4 regions of the Pseudoalteromonas sp. CnMc7-15 genome follow, and region 1 is predicted to be linked to each of the others. Evidence: predicted binding sites of a transcription regulator. Region 1 holds the regulator's gene; each other region holds the start of a gene.

Region 1 (3,137 bases):
AGCGCTTCGCTTGTTCACGTTGTTCATAACGAAAAGATTTAACTTCTGCATGAATAAAGTGTGCGCCAAGGTGCTGGGCAAAGTCACCAAGCAACGAATTGGTGGCAATGGCTACTTTATTCACCTTTTGATGATGGTCGCGCACAAATTGCAGATGAGAGAGTAACGCGGCAAATGAATCCCACCCCGGAAAGTGTTCAGTAACAATAATGAGAGCATGTAGCTTTGCATGCTGTTCAATATAAGGGTCGATAATACGCACTGCTGCTGCAAAGTCTTCTGCTGTCAGCTGGCCTTGTGGTTCGAGTAGGGCGGTATTGTGTGTTTCGTTTATAGTGATATTGAGCATATATCCTCGCCGACGAGTTCATTGGATGCTCTATCAATATAGAATATTTACTTACAAGCGGTTGGTTATTGGTGCAAGGTTGTAGGTAGTGCGCTGAGGTTTAAAGTTTCACCTACGCAGCTTTGCAGCAAACTCTGAACTTGGTCTTTTTCGTTTTGCGAGTAGCGAAGGTCATATTTGCTCATGATGTAATTAAAGCGCTGAATGTACTGACAGCGGTAATCTTGATGCGGCGGCAACCATTGCCAAGGGCCTTTTGCGCCTTTGCTACGATTTAGGCCATCATCAACAGCAAGCAAATTCTCCATATCGTTGGCAAATTGTGCCTTTTGCGAACGACTCCAAGTGGCAGCACCGTGTTCATAGGCAAATTTAAGCGGCACAATATGGTCTATATCTAAGTCATCGTCATTGCGTAGTATCTGCCCCGAATAAGGGTCATGCCACTGGCCGCTGGTCACGGTGCAGCGCGCTTGAGTGGTGTAGCTTACATCACTGTGTGATTGGGCAATCAGCACTTCAGCACGGGCGTCTTGGCAGTCGTGATCGGTGTCTAACCAATGTGGCCAGTTATCCCGATGATAACTATTTTCTGATGTTTGTTTAGTGTAGTTCTTTGGTAAACGTCCACCGTCTGCTAGACAGCTTTCTAAGTTCGCATAGGGGGTAAAAGATTGAGTGCGTTGATAATGAGCCGAATCTTCAGGGTGACAAAGGCCGCTGCGCGACATCTTGACCGTATCGGCTTTGCACGCACCTATCGTCAGTGCCGAAATAAGTAAAAGGAACGCTGAAAATACACCTTGGCGAGTCATCTAACTGCTTAATAACATGACTAAAACAGCGCTACTTTAAAGCATTGTCGCGCATTCGTCACCTATCACTTTATGAGTATGAGGTGAGGTTGCATATGAACAAAAGCGAAGTTGCATTAATTAAGGTTGCAACGGTCAGCAAATTCCCTGATTTTATTTGCGATTTTCATTTAACTGTATATACTCACAGTTAAATGTACTGTATGGAAACCCAGTTGTATGCGCCCATTAACTAAACGCCAATCGCAAATTCTTGAGCTGATTAAAGTCTTTATTAAAGATACCGGCATGCCGCCGACGCGTGCAGAAATTGCACAAACACTGGGGTTTCGCAGTGCTAACGCCGCAGAAGAACATCTTAAGGCGTTGGCTAAGAAAGGCGTAATCAAAATGAAGCCTGGCGCGAGTCGAGGTATTCAATTGGTCGAGGAAGAAGAACCCGAACAATTGGGCCTGCCTTTAATTGGCCGCGTTGCTGCGGGCGAGCCCATTCTTGCCCAACAGCATATAGAGAGTCACTGCCAGATAGACCCACTGCTGTTCAAGCCTGCTGCAGATTATTTGCTGCGCGTAAATGGCATGAGTATGAAAGATATCGGCATTATGGATGGCGACTTATTAGCGGTACATCGCACTCAGGTGGCTGAAAACGGCCAAGTGGTGGTCGCGCGGGTTGATGAAGATGTCACCGTGAAGCGTTTAGAAAAAGCTGGGCGTAAGGTTCTGCTGCATGCAGAGAATGAAGAATTCACACCCATTGAAGTCGATTTAGAGAACGAATCCTTTAATATTGAAGGCTTAGCTGTAGGTGTGATCCGAAACGCCGACTGGATGTAATTAAATTTACTTATTTTGCCTCTAATAGGTCTGTTATTAGGGGCTTTCCCCATGTTCCTTCCTTAGCCACAGTGCTTTCTAACAGCTTGAATATTCCTGTTAATTTATTAATAAAACGTAAACAAAAATAGTGTATTAACTTGCTATTAGCTCAATCTTTGACTAATTGGTTATATTACAGGCTTTGCTGGTCGGTTTTTCAACAGTTTATTTAGGGTCAAAGTTGTCGACTGGTAAAAGCATAATAATAACGAAGATTGGGTATTAAGCTGTAACCGCCTCTTCCTTGCATTGCGCAACAATAAGGAGATGGTACACATGAAGAAGCTGAGCTCCCTCATGTTGCTATGTCTGTTATTCCCTCAATTGGTGTCCGCGAATAGCAAGTACAACTTGCGCCAAGGGGTAACTGACATTAGCGAAAATGTTTACCAACTACACATGACCATATTTATTATATGCTGTGTGATTGGTGTGGTTGTTTTCGCGGTGATGTTTTGGGCGCTGCTCAAACACCGCAAGTCAAAAGGGGTCACCCCCGCTACCTTTCATGAAAGCACCAAAGTAGAAATACTTTGGACAGCGATTCCATTTGTTATTCTCATAGCTATGGCTGTTCCGGCCACCAAAACCCTGATTGCTATGGAGGATACAACAAAGGCCGATATCACCATTAAGGTGACTGGTTCACAATGGAAATGGCACTACGAGTATATGGGTCACGATGTGGGCTTCTACTCACTGCTGTCAACGCCTCAAGAGCAAATCAAAAATGCGCAAAATAAGGGCGACAATTACCTCCTCGAAGTAGATAAACCCTTGGTCATTCCCACTAATCAAAAAGTACGTTTTTTAATGACCTCAGATGACGTTATTCACTCTTGGTGGGTGCCCGATTTTGCAGTAAAGAAAGACGCTAACCCTGGGTTTATCAACGAAGCTTGGACACGCGTAAACGAACCGGGTACGTATCGCGGCCAGTGCGCCGAGTTATGCGGTAAAGACCACGGCTTTATGCCGGTGGTCGTAGAAGCAAAACCCCCTGAAGAGTTTGACGCTTGGCTGGCAGAGCAGAAACAAGCGAAGCAAGCTCAGGCGCAGGCCGATGCTGAGCTGCTAGAACAAATCCTCTCTGA
Region 2 (3,137 bases), on a different contig from region 1:
GTCAGATTTACAGTCTGATCCCTTTGGCCGCTCGGGAACCCCTCCAATAGAATGATGTGTGTTGTTAAGTGGTGGAGGGAGCTGGATTCGAACCAGCGAAGGCAATGCCGTCAGATTTACAGTCTGATCCCTTTGGCCGCTCGGGAACCCCTCCTAAACAACGGCGGCGATAATAGCAAACTCAGAGTCCAAGTAAAGAAAAAAACTAAAGAAAGCTGAAAAAAGGCCGATAACTGTTTAGAAGTAATTCAGGTTGAATAAAGTTTATGCAAGTTAAGCCCGTCATTCGTAACGAACTACAAATGGACTCGCAATTATGTCGCAGTGTCCATGAGGCCCGTCGTGGAGACTTTGCTTGGCTGTTAGCATCATTATCAGCAGATGCACTCGATTTTGCCCAGTTTCACCTTCCCAAATCGGAACTAGAATCTCACCAAGTGGATGAGCAGCAGTTGCGATTGCAGTTGGGCGCTGCGCCTGCAAAACCAACGGCATTACCGGATTACCAAATAGATAGAGCTCAGCATGACAGGGCATTATTGGCGCAAAGCTCAATGACAACTCTGCGCTTAAAAGAGTGTCTAACCCCCGAGCCTTTGGCAGTGCGAGACGACAAAACCTATGTTCCACTACCTATAATTGATAATTGCGATCCGAGCGTACAGGCAAAACATCATCGCCAATATGAGCCACTGAACGAGCCGCAAATGGATAGTGCAGCCTTTTACGATCAACTTGTGGATATTAATAAGTCCTCGTCTTTAGCATACGCGTAATGGCCTGCGCATAATGGCGCATGGCCAGTCAGAGCGCGCTAATCAGGGTGCAATAGCAGGTGCGAGCCAAGGGTTTCTTGTACTAATTAAGCGAATACCTAAAGCTGCCACTGGGCGGCGGTATCACATCAAGACATACAGCATTTTTTGAATTTATTGCCACTTAAGCATGGGCAGGGATCGTTGCGTCTAAGCTTTACATCAGCGGCTTCAAACAACCGCCCGCTGTCGTATTTCCACTGGTGGTGCTGTTGAATGAACTGTGAGCGTTCATGAATACAGTGAAGGGTATCAGCAATGATGTAAAAAGCCTTAAATTCAACATAGGCCAAAGCATCGCCAGGCTCATAATCCATTATCTGTAAGCGTACAAAATGCGCAGCTTGGGCAAATTCAGCCACTTCCTCTCTGGGGTTTTGTTCTAGGGCTTTATCTGAGCAGGTAAAACATAAGTAATCAATAGCTTGTTCACAAAATGCACTATAACGAGAGCGCATCAGGCTCTGGGCGTCGGGGGCATCAATAGCTCTACTTACAAACCGGCCGCAGCAATCAGCAAAAGGCTGCGGCAATCCACAATGGCACATCGCATTTTCTAACTACAAGGAATCACGCCAATATATTAGCAGACTTGTAACTGCGAGGGCACAGTTGTTTGTTCGCTGGCGTTATGCTCGGTAGTGAAACAGTAAAGCTGTGCTTTAGCTTGGTGGGTATTAAGTTGTAAGGCTTCGAGTTGTTGCTGTTTTAAAATGTCCGTCCAGGTGATCACCGCCGCAAAACGGCCATTTTGCAGCGCACAATTAAGCATGTACTCCATATCAACAACATGTTTAGCCCGAATTACCAGCAATTTATTCGTGTCGATAGAGCACGCGTCCAATAGGTGGCGGCTAGGCACATTGTCAGGGGCGACTAATAGCGTCCAGCCATTATTTTGATTGTAGCGATGAACGATTTTAAGCATCTCAAATGTTGCAGAGATCTCATCCTCAGTTTTTACGATATTGATCACATTAGGGTTATCTTGCTGATAGCTTTTAACATGACGAACACTTGCTGTATGTAACATAATTGCCTCGCTGTGGATTTTGTGAACCATATACAGTGTTTTATACAGTATGTGTATACAGTAGTTTATACAGTTATTCAGTGCAAGTTTTTTTTGTTTCTTTTTTAAACGTCTTGTTCGTTGCTTTAAACGCTTAGCGATACCGAAGAAGCTAAAGCCGTGTTTCGGTGCCAATATTGCTGTGTAAACATGCGGTCATTTGTCCGCATTTATGCTAGTATCCGCCGCTTCTATTTTACGTATCACTGTTTACTCCTATGTTCGAAAGACTGTTCAAAATAAAATCGCATGGAAGCTCCGTTAAGCGCGAGGTTATCGCAGGACTCACGACCTTTATCACCATGGTGTACATCGTGTTTGTCAACCCGGCAATGCTAGCAGAGGCGGGAATGGACCAAGGGGCAGCATTTGTAGCAACCTGTATTGCTGCTGCTATCGGTTGCTTCATTATGGGTTTTTGGGCGAATTATCCGTTAGCATTAGCGCCAGGCATGGGCTTAAATGCATTTTTTACCTACGGCGTAGTATTAGGTATGGGTTACACCTGGCAGGCGGCTTTAGCGGCGGTATTTATGTCGGGGTGTATCTTTTTAGCGTTGAGCCTATTTAAGGTCAGAGAGTGGATAATCAATGCCATTCCACTGGTACTTAAGCGCGCTATCGCCACGGGGATTGGCGCTTTTCTGGCGCTCATCGCACTGAAAAACGCGGGTATTGTTGTTGCCAGTCCAGCCACGCTCGTTCAGATGGGTGATATTACCAGCAGTGGGCCTTTGCTCGCTATCCTGAGCTTTTTCGTAATAGCGGCGTTGTTGTATCGTGATATCAAAAGCGGCGTATTGATCAGTATTATGTTGGTTACAGGCATTGCGTTATCCATGGGGCTGGTTGAATATCAAGGGGTGATCTCAGCGCCACCGTCCATCGCTCCTACCTTTATGCAATTAGATTTTGCCTCGGCGTTAGAGTTATCCATGCTCAGTGTCATTTTCGCATTCTTGTTTGTGGATTTGTTCGACACCTCAGGCACCTTAGTGGCGGTAACGCAAAAAGCGGGCTTAGCCGATGAGCAAGGGCGTATGCCACGTTTGGGTCGAGCACTGAGTGCCGATAGTACGGCGACAATTGCAGGCTCTATGCTTGGCACCTCTACGACCACTTCCTACATCGAGTCAGTATCCGGTGTGTCAGTGGGTGGGCGTACAGGTTTAACAGCTGTGGTGGTGGGCTGTTGCTTCCTACTGATGATGTTTTTTGCCCCTTTAGCAGCCATGGTTCCAGCTTATGCA
Region 3 (3,137 bases), on a different contig from region 1:
ACGCTTGGTGATTAAGCGGCGGTCGAAAATGGTAATCACACCACTGTCTCTTTCTTTGCGCAGCAGTCTACCACAGCTTTGTACTAATTTCTTGGCGGCGTCCGGTACGGTAATGGATAAAAACGGGTTGCCTCCTTTTTGCTCTACAAACTCTGCTTGCGCTTCTTCAATCGGTGAGGTGGGCACCGCAAACGGGATTTTTGTGATCACTAGATTAGTCAGGTAATCGCCTGGCAAATCGAGGCCTTCAGACAAACTTTGGGTGCCAAACAGCACACTGCCTTGGGCATCATCAATACGGCGCTTATGGCGTCGGATCAGTGTATCCCGAGAGAGCTCGCCTTGCATTAAAATGTCCCACCCTTGTTTACGCAAACGCTCGGCGACATGGTGCATTTGCCAATAGGAAGCAAACAACACCAGATTGGCTTTGGATTTATCTAGGGTATTGGGCAGTGCTTTGGCAAGGTAATCGCTAAACGCTTTGTCGGTTGGTTCACACTCGGTTTTGGGAATATGCAGCTGCGCTTGATTGGGGTAATCAAACGGTGAGGGCACCTTGATAAACTTAACTCCTTGCTCTGAGCGTAGCCCGCTTTCATGGGCAAAATGTTCAAAGGAGCCCAAGGCGCTGAGCGTGGCCGAGCACAATACCGCTCCTGCACACTCGCGCCATAATTTATCTTTGAGGTAAAACCCCACTTCAATAGGGCAGTCACTCAGGAGGTAGTCATGGTGGTTTTTATACTCCATGCGCTTTATCCATCTGGCATGAGGAACGCTTTCGCTTTCTTTAGCATAACTTTGCCACAGCTTTTGTAGCGTTTCTAAACGGGCTATATATTGTCCACTTTCAGCTAAAATAGGGTCAGCAATAAACGGCTTCACATCGCCATCATTTACGTCACTACTGAGCGCTTCGTGCATCTTGTTGAGGGTGCGTAGCGCCGTTTTACTGGCTTCACTGATATCTTTGGCTTGCACTGTGAGCTGTTGCGGCAGCACTCCGTGTGAGAAACGATAGGTGTCGTCTTCGGTGTATTGAAAGTCTGCACTATCAAGCATACTCAGCACGGCTTTCATGCCTCTGGCCACATCATCAAGGGCATCATTGAGTTTAAACTGGCTACCTGATGCGCTGGCGCTAAAAATGGTTTGCGCCATTTTGCCGCTGAATTTGAGTAGTTTCTCGAGCCAATCCTGAGTCCCTTTTAAGGTGGCTGCTGCAGATGAAAAGTCGCGAGTGATATGCGGTAAGTGGTGCGCTTCATCAATCACATAAATACAGTTCTCTGGCTCCGGCAAAATCACGCCACCGCCGAGCTCCAAGTCGGCCAACAATAGACTGTGGTTGGCCACTAACACATCCATTTGCGCTATTTTTTGCCGCGCAAGATGGAAAGGGCAGGTTTGGTGTGCTTTCATCTGCCGTTGGCAGGCATGCTTATCACAGGCAATAAGGTGCCATACGCGATCTGGGATCACGTCGGCCCATGAGTCTCGGTCACCTTGCCACTGTTTGTTTTGGTAAGCATCATGCAGCTGATGCAGACATTTTTGCTCCATGTCACTCAAAGGAGAGCTTAAAGTGGGCGTCAACGCGAGTTGCTCTTGTTCGCCATTGACGGCGTTATGGAGCTTATGGGCGCAGATATAGCGCCCCCGGCCTTTGACCAAATCATAACTAAAAGTAAGACCGCTGTGCTGGGCAAAAAAGGGTAACTCTTTATAGAGCAGCTGCTCTTGCAAGGCCACTGTAGCGGTTGCAATCACCAGCTTTTTATTACGTTTGAGTGCCAGTGGTAAGGCACCTAAGCAATATGCCAAAGATTTGCCGGTTCCGGTTCCGGCTTCGACCACGCAAATGCGCTGCTTTTTGTCGTATTCACCAGCGAGTGTTTTTGCTATTTCTGCGACCAAGTAGTTTTGGCTAGCACGAGGGCGATAATCGTCCATGCTTGAAGCTATCCGCTGATGAGCGTTTCGGATTGTTTTTTTCAGCGGATCGGATAGCATGGTGTATCAACTTATGTATATATTTACAGTGCGACCATTTTAGAGTGTGGCTGCATATGACTCAAGTGACAATTCACTTATGTTGTGATGCTTGGGCAAGACATAGAAAACAACGCGCTGTATTTACTCACTTCTATAGGTATTCGGTTGGCTCCAATAGCAGGGTTTATCCTTTCCGCGCAAACACGGCAACTGAGCGATGGTATCAGTCATGTCTTTTGGCTGGCCACAGACAACGGCCCAGTTAAAGCACAATCTGTCGCTGAGTCTGCGGTATTTTTCGTTGCCCAATCGCAGCAGCAGCGAGTGATAAAATTACTCCAAGCCGCTAACTTACCTTGTGATATCCGCACAGTAACGCTGCACTCTTTTGCCGGTAAACCCATGGCAGGGTGTTATTTCACGCACTTGAATCAGTTTTATGCGGCGCGAGAACAGCTTAAAGAGCAAGGAATTACGTTATACGAGGATGATATCCGCGCGCACGAGCGCTTCTTAATGGAGCGATTTATTCGCGGCGGCGTTTGGGTAGACGGCACCTCCAGTGCTAATGGCTCCTTAGTCCAAGCGCGGTTTAAAAGCCATCCCCACTACCGGCCCACTTTGCGGGTTTTATCGCTGGATATTGAATGCAGTGGCGATGGTGTGCTTTACAGTGTTGGCTTGGTAAGTGAACGGTTTAAAAAGGTGCTGATGGTTGGGCGTAGCACCGAAGAGCGCTCGTGGCTTGAGTATGTTGAGGATGAGGCCGCTTTGCTCGTGCGGTTACAAGAGCACATACACCATATAGACCCTGATGTGATCGTTGGTTGGAATGTGGTCGACTTTGACTTTCAGCTGCTGTGCTATCGCGCTCAACAATTGGGTATTCGTCTTAATTTAGGACGCAATAACGAGGCGGTTGTGTGGCGCGGAGGAAAAGTCGCTAAGCTTATAGTTCCCGGGCGCGCTGTACTTGATGGCATTGATATGCTTAAAAACGCCACATATTACTACCCCAGCTTTGCCCTTGATAATGTTGCCCACGAAATCCTTGGCGAGCGAAAGCTTATCGAAAACAAAGACAAAGTTTCCGAGATTTCCCGGCTTTTCAACGAAGATAAACTGCAACTTGCTGAATA
Region 4 (3,137 bases), on a different contig from region 1:
GTGGTTTTTGTCCAACGCCGCAAGAACATCACCCAATACCGCCATAAATTCAGACTCTGAAATATTCATGCCTTTATGGGCGCTGAGCATATCTTTTCCTTGATAGACATTGTCGCCACCGGTGCCGGTAATAAAAAAGTTCGCTGCTGACTACTTTAGCTGGGGGATATCGACCCCTATAAACCTATTACTGACGGTTGCATTATTTACGTGGTTATCAACGACATCATTAGCAATCCTTGTGATCCCCTCGTTACCACCTAAACGTTCAAAAAGTGATATGGTCACAAAACTATGCCTCACTCATAGTATGAAAGTAGCCACAGTGCATGACTACCCACCTAAAAGTTTAGGTGTCGATGCCGAGCATTGCCATTGGTTATAAATCTTGCCATCAAAGTGGCCGCCCAATACCCTGTGGCGACAGTCACTTAGTCGCTGCCAATGATACGCCTTGCTTCACCTTTATCATACCCGCAAAGACGCTTGCATAGCGCCGAAGGCGTGGCATAATCAGCCCATCAACAACGACGTGAGTTAACTATGAGCTGGTTAGGTAAGCTATCGCACCAACGTGCGCCTTGGGTACTGTTAGCGGTGATTGCCACCGTATTCGAAGCAACTGCTTTGTATTTCCAATATGCCATGGACTTAGCGCCATGCATTATGTGCATTTATCAGCGTACAGCAGTCTTGGGTGTGCTATTTGCGGCCTTACTAGGCTGTATTAATCCACAAAATATGTATTTACGCCTAGTGGCGCTAGCGAGTTGGCTGGTTGCGAGTATTTGGGGTTTCTTGCTCGCCAAAGAACATATCATGATGCAAACCACCACAGATCCCTTTGCCTTCGTATGCGAGTTTGAACCTAACTTCCCAAGCTTTATGCCTTTACACGAGTGGCTGCCGAGCTTTTTTGCTGCTACCGGAGATTGTGGCAACATTGATTGGCAATTTATGGGGTTATCAATGCCTGGGTGGATGCAAGTGATCTTTGCGGTGATGGCAGTCGTTGCAATTATCATTACCTTAAGCAGCTTTTTTTATAAACCTAAGGCTTCATGATTTACTTTCTTCCCAGTCAAATCCCGAAACTCAAGTCGCTCAGTCACAATGAGCGACTCGCTATAGTGGCGGATTCATTAAACAGGCTATCAGCGCAGCGCCGAGTCATGCTCAATATTATTAAACTGCTGCTGATCACCCCACTATTTCTGCTGCTGGTGCGCTTTGAAGGCTGGCACATGTTGCCATGGCTGCTCTTAGCCGGCATCGCCTATCCTATTATTGTGCTCCCAGTGCGCCACGCATTCGCGCTGTTTCACCTTGAAGAAGCCATCGCCGCACATAAAAAGGGCAACTAAACGTTGCCCTTTGGTTTATCAGCAATACTTTGCCACTATCTTACCTTCACCAATTCCCGAATTTGCGCCAACGTACTTGCACCAATACCTGGCACAGCGTCTAGCTCATCAACACTACGGAAATTGCCTTGCACCTGACGATATTCGATGATGGCGGCTGCTTTAGTGGGGCCAATGCCCGGCAGCGATTGTAGCTGTTCTTCGGATGCTTGGTTAATATCAAGTTTGGCTGGGGTTACCTGCTCACTCGCTTGTTGAGGTGCCTCAGCAGCGACCACCGCTGGGGTAAGTACAAGCGCACAGGCGGTGTAGAGTGCGGTTAGTAGCTTCATGCTTCTCTCCTTAGAAGTTAAAGTAAAAATCCGTGTTACTTCAGAAGTAAATAAAGAATAATTACTGAGATGTGTCAAATAAAACTAACGATAAAGTCGTGCTTTTTTGTGGTAAAAATGCTTAACCCTTTAAAAGGAATGATTAAAACCCTTGACGGGCGAATCGCCAACCACTACCCTTACTGTATAAAAAAACAGTATCCTTGAGGAGAAGCCATGGCTGTTGTAACTAAATACGTTGTAGAACGAGACGGAGTCGAGCGCATGACCTTTACTAGCAAAAAAGAAGCCGATGCCTATGATAAGATGCTCGATATTGCCGAAAGCTTAGAAGAGTTATTAGGCGGCGTTGATGTTCCCTTAAGTGAGCAACAAGTAGAAAGCCTGTCGTTGGAAATAGCAAAACAAAAAGACGACTTTATGCATGTACTTAAAGGTACTAAGCCTGCGGCAAAGGCCACAAAAAAAGCCAGCAAAGAGCCAAGTGATAAGGAAAATGTTACTGAGCTCAAAGCCAAAGAAGCGTAAAGCTATTTCTTAGACATAAAAAAAGCCAGCATTGCTGGCTTTTTTTATCATTCGCGTTACTTAGTAACCGCTGCAACGGCATCGGCAAAGTAATCGATATTATCTTTGCTTATCCCTGCCACATTTACACGGCTAGAACCGACAATGTAGATTGAGTACTCTTTTTGTAGGCGTTCGATCTGTTCTTTGTTAATCCCTAGGAAAGAGAACATACCGTGCTGGCGTTCAATAAATGAGAAGTCCATACCTTCGCATTTGTCGTTTAACTTATCCTTAAGCAATGAACGCAAACCATTGATACGAGAGCGCATGTCATCAAGCTCTTGGTGCCACATCGCAGTTAGCTCGTCGCTACTAAGAATAGTATTAACAATATCTGCACCGTGTGCCGGCGGCATCGAATAAATACTGCGTACCACACTGAGCATCACTGAATTAGCAATATCAGCCGTGGCTTGATCTTTTGAGATCACCGAACAGGCACCAATACGCTCACGGTATAAGCCGAAATTTTTCGAACATGACGAACAAATGATTAGCTCATCTACCTGCGAGGCCAAATGGCGCAAACCCGCAGCATCCTCATCCAAACTCGTACCAAAACCTTGATAGGCGATATCAACCAGTACTGTAAAGCCTTGAACTTTAGCGATTTCAGCTACTTTTTGCCACTGCGCAAAATTCAAGTCCATGCCGCTTGGGTTGTGACAACATGCATGTAACAGCACCACATCACCCGCAGGCACTTGGCTGAGCGTGTTCACCATGTCATCAAATAACAAACCTTTGTTATCATAGTCATAATAAGGATACTCTTTCACATTCAGGCCAGCCGCTTCAAATAGGCTAATGTGGTTGGCCCATGTTGGCGTAGTCACCCACACCGTGGCTTGCTCATTACAACGCTTAATGA

The links. The regulator LexA, encoded in region 1, represses DNA repair genes until DNA is damaged. The targets are predictions, from matches to a motif close to TACTGTATNNNNATACAGTA.
Region 2: the regulator LexA is predicted to act here: its motif matches at 1,892-1,911, upstream of MHM95_RS10720 (SulA-like leucine-rich domain-containing protein).
Region 3: the regulator LexA is predicted to act here: its motif matches at 2,028-2,047, upstream of dinG (ATP-dependent DNA helicase DinG).
Region 4: the regulator LexA is predicted to act here: its motif matches at 1,877-1,896, upstream of MHM95_RS14985 (YebG family protein).

What each region holds. Positions count from the first base shown of each region.
Region 1 covers NZ_JAKRFT010000005.1:418,389-421,525, reverse strand. Annotated here, with positions in the region: gene MHM95_RS14630 (STAS/SEC14 domain-containing protein) at 1-349, opposite strand, end outside; gene MHM95_RS14625 (HNH endonuclease family protein) at 415-1,164, opposite strand; gene lexA (transcriptional repressor LexA) at 1,384-2,001, shown strand; gene coxB (cytochrome c oxidase subunit II) at 2,320-3,137, shown strand, end outside.
Region 2 covers NZ_JAKRFT010000004.1:64,567-67,703, reverse strand. Annotated here, with positions in the region: tRNA gene MHM95_RS10740 (tRNA-Tyr) at 1-45, opposite strand, end outside; tRNA gene MHM95_RS10735 (tRNA-Tyr) at 70-154, opposite strand; gene MHM95_RS10730 (VC2046/SO_2500 family protein) at 267-776, shown strand; gene MHM95_RS10725 (YchJ family metal-binding protein) at 905-1,273, opposite strand; gene MHM95_RS10720 (SulA-like leucine-rich domain-containing protein) at 1,399-1,848, opposite strand; gene MHM95_RS10715 (NCS2 family permease) at 2,106-3,137, shown strand, end outside.
Region 3 covers NZ_JAKRFT010000001.1:704,862-707,998, reverse strand. Annotated here, with positions in the region: gene dinG (ATP-dependent DNA helicase DinG) at 1-2,016, opposite strand, end outside; gene MHM95_RS03205 (DNA polymerase II) at 2,164-3,137, shown strand, end outside.
Region 4 covers NZ_JAKRFT010000006.1:56,532-59,668, forward strand. Annotated here, with positions in the region: gene MHM95_RS14965 (hypothetical protein) at 122-385, shown strand; gene dsbB (disulfide bond formation protein DsbB) at 544-1,065, shown strand; gene MHM95_RS14975 (DUF6170 family protein) at 1,062-1,364, shown strand; gene MHM95_RS14980 (ComEA family DNA-binding protein) at 1,400-1,696, opposite strand; gene MHM95_RS14985 (YebG family protein) at 1,913-2,224, shown strand; gene MHM95_RS14990 (amino acid aminotransferase) at 2,281-3,137, opposite strand, start outside.